DNA from 2 places in the Pristimantibacillus sp. Z349TD_6 genome. Region 2 is predicted to be linked to the other one. Evidence: a T-box and tRNA genes for the amino acid it is inferred to sense, from the RefSeq annotation. Region 2 holds a T-box; the other holds one or more tRNA genes.

Region 1 (6,464 bases), 2.3 Mb from region 2:
CCGCCATATTTGTCCGTAAATTGGTCAATTTGAATCACCATGACCGCAAGCGGAGCCTGCAAAGGCGGCAGATCTAGAAATCCCCACCACTGTGAAATATCCGCCTCTTCGGTCTGATGATGGACAAGCAGCGACATATACTCCTGCCGCAGCGCGGGCAGACTTTCCTTGATCTTTTTCTCCAGCCCAATGACATGTGAACGCTCCCGTTTGTCTTGCTCTGATGCTTCTTTCGCCTTTAAGACAACTTTGATAATATCCTCGATTGAAAACGGCTTTTTCACATAATCAAGCGCCCCGTACTGAATCGCTTTTTTCGCATATTCAAAATCGGTGTACGCGCTCAAAATAATAATTTTGCTATGAGGCAGCATTTCCACAATACTTCGTGTCATTTCTAGCCCGTCCATCTTCGGCATTCGAATATCGGTCAAAATTATGTCCGGCGACGTTTGCCGGATGACCGCAAGCCCCTCCTCGCCATTCGTGGCGCTGCCGACCACCTCGATCCCATGCTCCGCCCAAGGGATTTTGTGCTTTAGCATATCTACTACACTTCGAATATCGTCTACAATGCACAATTTCACCGGTTGACTCATGTTACCCCATCCCTTCCGTCTGCTTCGGAATCCAAATTTCAATCCGGGCTCCGCCACTTTCATTATTGCTTATGATCATGCGCTGCTGGTCGCCGTAGTACAGCTGGAGCCGATGATAAATATTGCGGAGAGCATATCCCTCATCCATCGTCGTTGGATGAATAATCGAAGCCATGAGCTGCTCGGGAATGAGCCCCGTCCCATTATCCTCTACCGTCAAATGCAGCCAGTCCTCTTCCGATTGCGCATTAATATAAATTTCACCGCCTGATTCACGATCTTGAAAACCATGCAAAATGCTGTTTTCTACAAGCGGCTGAATGACGACTTTTGGAATTCCGCAGGCAAGCAGCTCCGGCTGCACCTCGATATGGCAAACGAACAGCTCCTCATAAGAAATCTGCTGAATAGCTAAATATTGGCGCACATGGTCAAGCTCATCCTCCAGCGTAATTAAGTCTCTCCCGCCGCTGAGGCTAAGCTGAAACATTTGGGATAAAGCCAGAATCATCTCATTTACGTCCTTATTCTCGCCAAGCACTGATTTGCAATAAATTGTATTCAGCGTATTGTAAAAAAAATGAGGGTCCATCTGTGCGGAAAGCGCCTTGATCTCAGCCTTTCGTTTCTCACTCTCCCGCACCTTGACGTCTTCAATCAGCTGCTTGATTTCGTCCAGCATCCGATTAAAGCGAAACCCCACCTGGGATACCTCATCTTTGTATTCGCTTTCGAAACGCACGTTCAGATCATTTTCTTCCACCCGTTTCATCAATCTTTGGAGACTGTACAACGGCTTTAACACTAAATAGATCATGTTGTTCGCTATGAATAATGACAGAACCATTAATCCCAGTATGACGTAAATCGTTGCTTTCTTGATGCCGTTCAGTTTCGCTAGCAGGTCGCTCTTCGACTGGATACCAACAATCATCCAATCATTCTTTACCTCCAGCCTTGCGTAGTTCACCAGATATTCCTTTTTCTTATCCTTATAAAAAAACGATCCCATCATTTCATCGCTCAGCTGTTTCGTGAATGCCGAATGCTTTGTCAACTGATCCTCCTGACTCGATCGATTATCTAAATTCACATCTTCGCCCTCTGAATCTACAAAATAATACTGTTTCTCTGCTGTCGACAGATTTTCCATAAACAGCTCATACAAATCATCTTGCTTTACATTAATGACCACATAAACATCCGATCGTTTCTCGCCCAGCTCGTTGACTCCCTCCACAACAAGAGAAATCACATCCTGTTTATCCATAAAAAAGGCATCCTTATGCCCTTTCGTCCAAAAGCCACGTTTTATTTCCTTGAAATGCTTATACAAATCCGAATCATAAAATGAGTTTGCCGTGTCCCGGACATTGGACGTATGATAATAATCGCCGATCGGCGAAGCAATCAGAATGCTGTCAATCATCGAGTCATTGAATTTTACCTGCGAAAAGACTCCCTGAAGAGAAGTCCACGTATTGTAGTAGTGGTCTCTGTCATTGTTTTGTGCATCGGTCATCACCTGCTTGAACGGGTCGCTGAACATAAGCGCACGAACGGCAATACCGATGTTCTTAAGCCGTTCATTTACGATTTGAGCAGATTGGTTGACCGTATCCTGACTTGTTTTGAGCGCATTCCTCTGTATTTCCTTCGAAGCGATCCAGTAGGCAATACCTCCTGTTGCTGTAAGGCCAAACATGATTAAAACAACGAAGGTCAGCCATATTCTGTGCTTGAGCGATAGAGAATAATATATTTTTTTAATAAACGCTTCCCAAGTTTTTTTGCTGAACATCATCATTCACCTCTCATCGCCTAAGTGGGCTTAGGCACACTCTTCTTTATTATAATGGAAGTTAAAATAGCTAAACATGCGGCAAAGTCAGGGATGAGGGCAGAATTCTAAAGATTTTAACATTGCTTTTGCAATATAAAATGGTTTGGAATAACAAAAAAACCTCAACCCCTGTAATGAGGTTAAGGCTTTTGGACGTACTTTACTAGATATTTAAATCAATGCCCATCTGATCTAAGCTTTTGAATAGATATCCTTGCCGGCGAGCCTCGTCTATAATTCTGCCGAGTGCCTCGGTATTGTCTTTGGAAACAGAATGCAGCAGGATGATCGCTCCGGGATGGAGCTGCTTAACAACCTCGTTATACGCATATTGAGATCCTCTTTGTGCATTTACATCCCAATCCTTGTATGCCACTGACCAAAATACATTCGTATAGCCGAATTGTTTGCTAGCGGCAAGCATCCGTTCGCTGAATATGCCTCTTGGTGGCCTCAGATACTTCATTTCCTTCTGGCCGGTCAGCGTTTCTACATGCTCCTTGACCTTATCAAGCTCCGTTTTGATGCTTGATTCTGAGAGGGTCGACATATCTGGATGACTCCAAGAATGGTTGCCTACAATATGCCCCTCCAGCACCATCCGCTTTAAAAGCTCCGGCTGATCCTTGACATAATGTCCCGTTACAAAAAAGACCGCTGGTACTTGTTTATCTTTTAATACATCGAGAATACGCGGTGTATATCCATTTTCGTAGCCGTTATCGAAAGTAAGATATAGCTCCTTTTGCGTTGTATCCCCTAGAAACAAAGCCCCATGCTTCGTTACGATTTCTTTAAAGCCCTCCTCATCGATCGAAGGCAGACGCCCCTCCACGCTTTTCTTAAACCCGAAGTGGAATACCCCTGGCTGCCCATATGCAGCTGCTGGACTTATTAAACCCCATAAGATCGCAATAAGCATGACAGCGACTCTAACCCTTTGCTTCAACAGTAAAGCCTCCTTATTCAATGAAGTGATTGCACTTCATCCGCATATTGCGTTTATATTTCCCCATAAACACATAAAAAAACCGCTATTTCTATAAGTCCTGTAGACTTTGAAAATAGCGGTTTATGTTGTGAATCATTCTGTTAAAAGATGGTCGGGACGACACGATTTGAACATGCGACCCCCTGGTCCCAAACCAGGTGCTCTACCAAGCTGAGCTACGTCCCGAGAAAAGATGGTGCCGTCGAGAGGACTTGAACCCCCAACCTACTGATTACAAGTCAGTTGCTCTACCAGTTGAGCTACAACGGCACATCGATTATGTCCACCATGTAGGTGGTTTTTGATGCTTGCTTGGCATAACCAAGAGGCATCTTAAGAAAAATGGTGCCGTCGAGAGGACTTGAACCCCCAACCTACTGATTACAAGTCAGTTGCTCTACCAGTTGAGCTACAACGGCGTAACGGTTATGTCTACCTTTGCAGGTAGTTTTGATGCTTGCCTGGCAACAACCAAGGAGCATCCAAAGAAAAAATGGTGCCGTCGAGAGGACTTGAACCCCCAACCTACTGATTACAAGTCAGTTGCTCTACCAGTTGAGCTACAACGGCATATGGATTTTTTTCACCATGTAAAGGTGTTTTGGTTGCGGGGGCAGGATTTGAACCTGCGGCCTTCGGGTTATGAGCCCGACGAGCTACCGGGCTGCTCCACCCCGCGTCATCTTGAAAGAAAAAATATGGTGACCCGTAGGGGACTCGAACCCCTGTTACCTCCGTGAAAGGGAGGTGTCTTAACCACTTGACCAACGGGCCTAGATAAATTGGAACGGAGAGAGAGGGATTCGAACCCTCGCACCACTTACGCAGTCTAACCCCTTAGCAGAGGGTCCCCTTGAGCCACTTGGGTATCTCTCCAAACTTGGCTCCCCGAACAGGACTCGAACCTGTGACAACTCGATTAACAGTCGAGTGCTCTACCAACTGAGCTATCAGGGAAAATATGGTGGGCCTTAGTGGACTCGAACCACCGACCTCACCCTTATCAGGGGTGCGCTCTAACCAGCTGAGCTAAAGGCCCTAAACATAAACATAAATCTTATGTAAGATCAATTGTTTATAATCAGGTAATCAAGTTGCGCCCTGAAAACTGGATACGAAAGATTAGGCTTGCTGAAGCCTTTATGCTGCTGTCTACTGGATGTATGGGTCACAGTAAACGTGTTTAGGATAAGCCCTCGACCGATTAGTATTCGTCAGCTACACACATTGCTGTGCTTCCACCCCGAACCTATCAACCTCGTCGTCTTCAAGGGGTCTTACATACTGGGAAATCTCATCTTGAGGGGGGCTTCACGCTTAGATGCTTTCAGCGCTTATCCCGTCCGTACTTGGCTACCCAGCGGTGCTCCTGGCGGAACAACTGGTACACCAGCGGTACGTCCATCCCGGTCCTCTCGTACTAAGGACAGCTCCTCTCAAATTTCCTGCGCCCGCGACAGATAGGGACCGAACTGTCTCACGACGTTCTGAACCCAGCTCGCGTACCGCTTTAATGGGCGAACAGCCCAACCCTTGGGACCTACTTCAGCCCCAGGATGCGATGAGCCGACATCGAGGTGCCAAACCTCCCCGTCGATGTGGACTCTTGGGGGAGATAAGCCTGTTATCCCCAGGGTAGCTTTTATCCGTTGAGCGATGGCCCTTCCATTCGGTACCACCGGATCACTAAGCCCTACTTTCGTACCTGCTCGACTTGTAGGTCTCGCAGTCAAGCTCCCTTATGCCTTTGCACTCTTCGAATGATTTCCAACCATTCTGAGGGAACCTTTGGGCGCCTCCGTTACATTTTAGGAGGCGACCGCCCCAGTCAAACTGTCCACCTGACACGGTCCCCGAACCGGTTTCACGGTTCTAGGTTAGAACTCCGATACGATCAGGGTGGTATCCCAACGTTGCCTCCACACAAGCTGGCGCTCATGCTTCAAAGGCTCCCACCTATCCTGTACAGATCGTACCAAAGTTCAATATCAAGTTACAGTAAAGCTCCATGGGGTCTTTCCGTCTTGTCGCGGGTAACCTGCATCTTCACAGGTATTAAAATTTCACCGGATCTCTCGTTGAGACAGCGCCCAAGTCGTTACGCCATTCGTGCGGGTCAGAATTTACCTGACAAGGAATTTCGCTACCTTAGGACCGTTATAGTTACGGCCGCCGTTTACTGGGGCTTCGGTTCACAGCTTCGGGTTACCCCTAACCGCTCCCCTTAACCTTCCAGCACCGGGCAGGCGTCAGCCCGTATACTTCGCCTTACGGCTTCGCACAGACCTGTGTTTTTGCTAAACAGTCGCTTGGGCCTTTTCACTGCGGCCCCCTCGGGCTATTCACCCTACCGAGGCACCCCTTCTCCCGAAGTTACGGGGTCATTTTGCCGAGTTCCTTAACGAGAGTTCTTCCGCGCGCCTTAGCATACTCTGCTCGCCTACCTGTGTCGGTTTGCGGTACGGGCACCTAGATCTCACTAGAGGCTTTTCTTGACAGCCGGAGTACATGACCTTCGCTACTGCAATTTTCGCTCCCCATCACAGCCCAGCCTTATGATCGACGGATTTGCCTATCGATCAGCCTCACTGCTTGGACGGACTATTCCATCAGTCCGCGTCACTGCCCTTCTGTGTCACCCCATTGCTCAAACGATCTTCGGTGGTACAGGAATTTCAACCTGTTGTCCATCCACTACGCCTTTCGGCCTCGCGTTAGGTCCCGACTTACCCTGAGAGGACGAGCCTTCCTCAGGAACCCTTAGGCTTTCGGCGGACAAGATTCTCACTTGTCTTTTCGTTACTCATACCGGCATTCTCACTTGAATACAGTCCACCAGTCCTCACGGTCCAACTTCAATCCGTATTCAACGCTCCCCTACCCAAGTACCATTAAGGTACATGTCATAGCTTCGGTGGTGTGTTTAGCCCCGTTACATTTTCGGCGCAGAGTCACTCGACCAGTGAGCTATTACGCACTCTTTAAATGATGGCTGCTTCTAAGCCAACATCCTGGTTGTCTTTGCAACTCC
Region 2 (6,464 bases):
AAGCCAGATTATTGGACGAGCAGCGCGAAATTGAAAAACGTTTCTCAGAAAACGATCATTATGGCTTAGCGAATTCGTTGCGTGACACTACCGGAGAACTATCCACAATCGATAATCATCCAGGTGATGTCGCTACTGAGCTTTATGAACGCGAGAAAGATGTAGCCCTTCATGAACAAGAAGAATTGCATCTAAATCGCATTGAGGCAGCGCTAACCGCGATTGCTGATGGAACATACGGCATTTGTAAAACATGCAATGAACCTATTCCGCTTGAACGTTTGGATGCCGTGCCCGATACGCTTTACTGCATTGAACATGCGCCAAGGCAACATTTATCCCTGCGCAGGCCAGTTGAAGAATTATTTCTCGATCCGCCATTTGGTCGAACCAGCATGGATGAGCATGATTCCTACAACGGCTTTGATGGCGAGGATGCTTGGCAAATTGTTGAGCAATGGGGCAATGCGGATTCACCTGCCACATCTGAGAACCGAGATGTCGCCGATTATGAGCATGTAGGTATTGAAGCTTTCGAGAATGACGGCTTCGTTGAATCCATTGAAAGCTTTCTTGCAACTGACATTACAGGGCGCCATGTGTCCGTCATTCGCAACCGAGAGTACAAAAATTACTTGGAGTCAGACGAAGGCGATCATGGATTAGAAGCTGATCTTGAAGATCAACACTTATAATCAATAAACTTTTCCTTCAAGCTGGATTTGGACAATTCGGACAATGTCTGCAATATAGTCGCCGATTATCGGTAAGTTTAACGCTCCTAATATACGCAGAACATAAAGAATGGTCGCAGCAAAAAAGGTAAAGCCAATCGCGATTCCTACACCTCTGGCTGTACCAGCCAGCAGGTTTTTCCAAATCATTGTCCATGGTCTGTTTAACAGATCAATGTAATCCGCTATTTGGGTATGTTCCATTTCGGTAGCAATAGTTTGCAGTCGTTTATCAAGCTTGCTTAACGAAGTTTGTAACTCGTTCAAATTTTTCGGCTGTTCCGGGTTATTTGTATTCATACGAGGCATCCCCTTTGTCAAACAATAAAACGAGGCCTGACCTGCCGGACATTGCAAGCACCGCGACCATTCAGTCGTTTGCTGCAGCTGTCGGAAGGCGACGGCCTCGTTTTTTTCGCTTGTTAATTTCCTTTATACTATAACCCTATCCGCGGATGAAAATCCCTATTTCTTTTTCGCCAAGCACAACTTTCTCCATCCCCGGCTCATCACCATAAGTGACGGTTTGAACAAGCACGTTGTCTTGAAGCACTTGTGCGAACGCATCCAGCGCCGCTTTGAGCTCTGCGTCTACATCAAGTACAAGATCGATGCGCTTCTCAATTGGCAGATCGAGCTTTTTGCGTGTATCCTGAACGGCGCGAATCACTTCACGAACCCAGCCTTCTTGCTCAAGCTCAGCTGTAATATCCGTATTCAGCGCTACAGTTACACCGTTGCCAGATGCAGAAGCGAAACCTGATTTCGCTTGCTTCTCAACCAACAGCTCATCAACAGTGATTGACAGCTGTTCGCCTTCTGCACTTGTGAAGTCGAAGCTTCCGCCATTTACGATGCTTCGAGTCTGTTCTGCTGATAGTCCTTTTAGCTGACCTTGAATAGGCCCAACGTTTTTACCGTATTTTTTACCGGCAACTTTAAGATTCAGCTTAAGGGTAAAGTCAACAAATCCACTGTCTGAATTTTGTACGGTAATAGCTTTTACATTTATTTCATCCTTCACGATATCCTCGTAGTCTGCTACGTTGAAATCACGATCAAGCGATACGATTAGCTCCGACAAAGGCTGGCGCGTTTTGATTCCTGTTTCGTTCCGAACGTTGCGAGCAAGCTCAACGATTTGTTTTGCACTTTCCATATCGCGCTCCAACGTCTCATCAATAAGCGTTTCATCCGCTTTCGGATAATCAGCCAAATGAACGCTGCCTGCTCCGCCAAGGTTTCCGAATACATCCTCTGCAAGCAAAGGTGCATAGGGAGCGATCAGACGCGAGAGGGTAAGCAATACGCTGCGCAAAGTTTGATAAGCGGCTAATTTATCATTTGTAAGCCCGCTTCCCCAGAAACGATCACGTGAACGGCGGATATACCAGTTGCTCAGCTCGTCAACGAAAACCTCAATCGATTTAGCTGGATTAAGGAAATCATTTACTTCAAGACCCTTGTTCACTGTATTAATCAAGCTGTTCAGACGTGAAATGATCCAGCGATCCAGCTTGTTGTCTGATTTGATCTCTTCATGCGCTGTGTAGTCAAAGCCATCGATTGAAGCATATAACGCGAAAAACGCATGTGTATTTACAATCGTATCAATGACTTTCGATTTCGCTTCGCCAACAATGCCGCGTGAGAAGCGTTTGCTGTTCCATGGCGCGCTGTCTGCAAGCAATGCCCAGCGGAACGCGTCCGTTCCATATTCGTTGATGATTTCCCAAGGGTCGATTACATTGCCCTTAGATTTGGACATCTTTTGCCCGTTCTCATCCAAAATATGGCCAGTCGAGATAACCGCTTTATATGGCGCTTTACCATTATACAGAGTAGAAACTGCAAGCAAGCTGTAGAACCAGCCGCGCGTTTGGTCAATACCCTCACAGATAATGTCTGCTGGATATTGCTCAGCGAATTGCTGCTCGTTCTCAAACGGATGATGATGCTGAGCGAACGGCATCGAACCGCTGTCGAACCATACATCGATAACTTCAGGTGTACGCGTCATTTCAGCACCCTCAGCGAAAGGTGATTTTAGCTTAATATCATCCACATACGGTTTATGAAGCTCAATGTCTTCAGGCACATCGCCAATCGCCATCGCACGCAGATCAGCAATACTGCTTGGTGAATACTCCTTGCCTGTTACATCGCAGACCCAAACGTTAAGCGGCGTACCCCAGTAACGGTTGCGGCTGATGTTCCAATCAACCAAATCCTCCAAAAACTTACCAAAGCGACCTTCACGGATATGGCCAGGATACCAATCTACGCTGTTGTTATTGGCGATCAACTGATCCTTAACCGCTGTTGTTTTAATAAACCAGCTTTCCATCGCATAGTAGATGAGCGGCGTTTTGCAGCGCCAGCAGAATGGATAGCTATGCTCGTAGCGCTCCTTCGAGTAAAGAAGACCGCGTTCACTAAGGTTTTTGACGATGTCAATATCAAGCTCAGCGTCTTTCACGAAACGTCCTGCAAAGTCAGTAACCTCTGACGTATAGCGACCAGCCAAATCAACAACACTCAGCATGCTGATTCCGTTGTCGCGTGAAACTCGGTAGTCATCCTCACCATGTGCTGGTGCGATATGAACGATACCCGTACCGCTAGTGTCGCTAACGAAATCGCCTGCAATAACGATGTGGCCTTTTTCTAGGGCAACGTATTGGAATGGCGGCTCGTAGCTAAGACCAACAAGCTCAGCGCCTTTCAATACGGATAGAACTTCATAATCTTCTTTAAGAACGCTCTCCGCTAGATTTTGAGCAACGATATAAACTTCACCGTTTTTGGAAGCACGGATATAATCAAGCTCTGGATTTACGGCTAACGCCACATTTGCAGGAAGCGTCCACGGCGTAGTTGTCCAAGCAAGAACGAATTCTCCCGATTCCACTAGCTTAAACTTCGCTGTTGCGCTTAGATCCTTAACATCCTCATAACCTTGTGCAACCTCGTGTGAGCTAAGCGTCGTTTGACAATCCGGGCAATAAGGACTTACGCGATGACCGCGGTACAGCAGACCTTTTCCGTGGATTGACGATAAAATATGCCATACACTCTCGATGTACTCGTTTTTAAGCGTGATATATGGATTGTCTAAATCCGTCCAATACGCGATGCCTTCTGTTAGCTCACGCCACTGCTTCTCATATTCAAATACGCTGTCTTTGCATTTTTTCACAAACTTCTCTACACCGTATTCTTCGATTTCCTGCTTGCCGGAGATGCCTAGCTGCTTCTCAACTCCAAGCTCAACCGGCAGTCCATGCGTATCCCATCCTGCTTTACGGATAACACGGTATCCTGCCATTGTTTTGTAGCGACAAATAAAATCCTTAATTACGCGGCCAAGTACATGACCGATATGTGGTGCTCCATTAGCGGTAGGCGGCCCTTCATAAAATACAAAATTCGGCTTGCCTTCCCGGTTTGCTATTGATTTTTTAAACGTTTCATCTGTTTTCCATTGCTCCAGCACTCGCAGCTCACGGGTGCGGGCACGTTCCTTAACGTCTACGCGTTGCATCGCTTCAGCCTCCTAATTTAAACAAAAATAAAGCCTCATCCCTATGAGAAGGGACGAGGCTTAGTCGCGTTACCACCCTTGTTCCGCACTGCTGCTGAAATCCAGCAACAAGTTAATGAGAGCAGACAGCTACGTTCAGCTGTGCTTCATGCGGCACCTTAGTCGCGAACATAATATTCGCGTTCCCTGTAACGGGGGACAGCCGTCAGCACTTACTGCTGCTTACGCAGGTTCAGCACCGCTTCTCAGAGAGGATATTCCGCAATAGCTCACACACCGGGCTTTCAGCTGCCGCCGGCTCTCTGAGGAGTGAACTCAAAACGTACTTGTTCTCATCAACGAAGTTTAGATCATCAATTAATTACTATTAGTTATAGCGTAACAACAGGCCAAATGTCAAATGGCATTTCGCCTGTTTATAAAAAAACTAGCCGCGAGTCAATTCATGCTCGGTTTGTCTTACATGCGGCTCCAGCGTATCCCAACCATCTACGGAAAGCAGTTCAAGCTGAGCTTCTACAAGTGTACGGAAACGAGCACGGTATACGGAAGCTTGTTTTTTAAGCTCTTCTACCTCAAGAGAAACCTTGCGAGACTTGGCAAGTGAATCATTGATAATTCGATCAGCATTTTTCTCTGATTCCTTAATGATCAACTGTGCTTCCTTCTTCGCGTTGTTTCTTACTTCATCGGCTGCTTCTTGTGCAACTATAATCGTTTTGCTAAGCGTTTCTTCGATATTCGTAAAATGATTCAATCTCTCCTGCAAGCCTAATACTTGGTTTTGCATTTCTTTATTTTCACGAATGAGCGATTCATAGTCTTTGATGACCTGATCTAGAAATTCATTAACTTCATCCTCATCGTAGCCACGCAATCTCCGACCAAACTCTTTGTTATGTATGTCCAATGGCGATAACGGCATTGGGGCACCTCCTTATGGTATTTGGAACATTCGTAACCGAAAATACACGATTTGATGAGAATAATTCGACAACTACAGGAAAATTCCTGCAATCATTCAAATAAATTTGCCGATCTTTACTCGAATTCTGCCTTTTTTTGTCACGCCATCCACCTCTAGTACTTTAAATCGGCCAAGTCCTTTGAATGACACAACGTCACCCGCTCGAAGCTGCTCGGATGGGTCTTCTTCCGATTTCCAATTCACCCTGCATCTTCCTGCCCGAATCGGATCAACGATTTTGGATCTGCTTATGCGATAAACATCGCTCGCAATCCCGTCCAATCGCATAGAAGCAACTGACAAACTCATTTCCTCCAGCTTAACCAAAGCCGTCTGAAGCTCAGATAGTGGAAGTACGTCTGTCAGCACATTAATCCGATGAACCTGTCTTAGATGGATATTCAAGTAATCCGCAATTTCATCCATAACAATGATATGACAAAAATGCTCATGCACATGTATGTCACCAATTCGGTCACGTTTTATACCAAGTCCAAGCAGTGCTCCTAAAAAATCACCATGATCTAATTCCATTTGGGCTTGTCCCGGTCCATTAACTACAAGAACAGATATGCCAGCATTTTCGTCATCCAAATTCCGATAATCTGGACCTATAATGGCTCGTCTACGCTCAGCTTGATCATAACCGCCGTCAAACCGGACATTAACATCAGGGTTGCGATTTGCCAAAATAGTCAATATTTGTGCTTGTCTTGGGTCTAAAAAATCGGTCCGCTTCAGCTCATGCTGCTGTGCGGACCGCTCTATCCATTCCTCCGCCCGATCTACGAAAGGTTTCTCGTCGGGATGGAAATGATCGTATATTCCTTGTTTCATTTAAACTCATTCCTTTAATCAAATAAAAAATCCGATTACTGCAATCAGGCCATACGCTACAAATTGCAATGCGAACACGGCAAGGATTGGCGATAGATCCAGCATGCCTCCGATTGGCGGAATAAACTTTCTGAAAATACCTAAGTATGGCTCAACCAGCTTACCTAGAAATACGCCGATAAAGCTTTCACGAGCGTTAGGCAACCAAGATAGCAGCACATAACCAATGATCATAAACGTGTAAATTTTTTGTACCAGCATCACAATACTATAAACTTCATCCATTAACTCAAGGTCACCTCATTTTGTTGTAGTCGTTCTCCTCCGCCAGCATTTCCGTTATAGCACCTTGAATTTCGACTGAATCCGGCGTACAAAGAAA

Evidence for each region. The T-box of region 2 lies ahead of ileS (isoleucine--tRNA ligase). A T-box ahead of a tRNA ligase gene usually reads a tRNA of that ligase, here a tRNA-Ile.
Region 1: it has a tRNA-Ile gene. The T-box ahead of ileS (isoleucine--tRNA ligase) is inferred to sense a tRNA for this amino acid. The anticodon was not compared.

What each region holds. Positions count from the first base shown of each region.
Region 1 covers NZ_CM149662.1:5,690,402-5,696,865, forward strand. The annotation lists gene AC0VYE_RS24840 (response regulator) at 1-599, opposite strand, end outside; gene AC0VYE_RS24845 (cache domain-containing sensor histidine kinase) at 601-2,406, opposite strand; gene pdaA (delta-lactam-biosynthetic de-N-acetylase) at 2,606-3,364, opposite strand; tRNA gene AC0VYE_RS24855 (tRNA-Pro) at 3,543-3,619, opposite strand; tRNA gene AC0VYE_RS24860 (tRNA-Thr) at 3,628-3,703, opposite strand; tRNA gene AC0VYE_RS24865 (tRNA-Thr) at 3,777-3,852, opposite strand; tRNA gene AC0VYE_RS24870 (tRNA-Thr) at 3,928-4,003, opposite strand; tRNA gene AC0VYE_RS24875 (tRNA-Met) at 4,036-4,112, opposite strand; tRNA gene AC0VYE_RS24880 (tRNA-Glu) at 4,133-4,207, opposite strand; tRNA gene AC0VYE_RS24885 (tRNA-Ser) at 4,222-4,309, opposite strand; tRNA gene AC0VYE_RS24890 (tRNA-Asn) at 4,315-4,390, opposite strand; tRNA gene AC0VYE_RS24895 (tRNA-Ile) at 4,396-4,472, opposite strand; rRNA gene AC0VYE_RS24900 (23S ribosomal RNA) at 4,618-6,464, opposite strand, start outside.
Region 2 covers NZ_CM149662.1:3,406,847-3,413,310, reverse strand. The annotation lists gene AC0VYE_RS14535 (TraR/DksA C4-type zinc finger protein) at 1-695, shown strand, start outside; gene AC0VYE_RS14530 (DUF5665 domain-containing protein) at 696-1,034, opposite strand; gene ileS (isoleucine--tRNA ligase) at 1,180-4,278, opposite strand; T-box leader at 4,325-4,626, opposite strand; gene AC0VYE_RS14520 (DivIVA domain-containing protein) at 4,706-5,203, opposite strand; gene AC0VYE_RS14515 (YlmH family RNA-binding protein) at 5,300-6,082, opposite strand; gene AC0VYE_RS14510 (YggT family protein) at 6,101-6,367, opposite strand; gene AC0VYE_RS14505 (cell division protein SepF) at 6,378-6,464, opposite strand, start outside.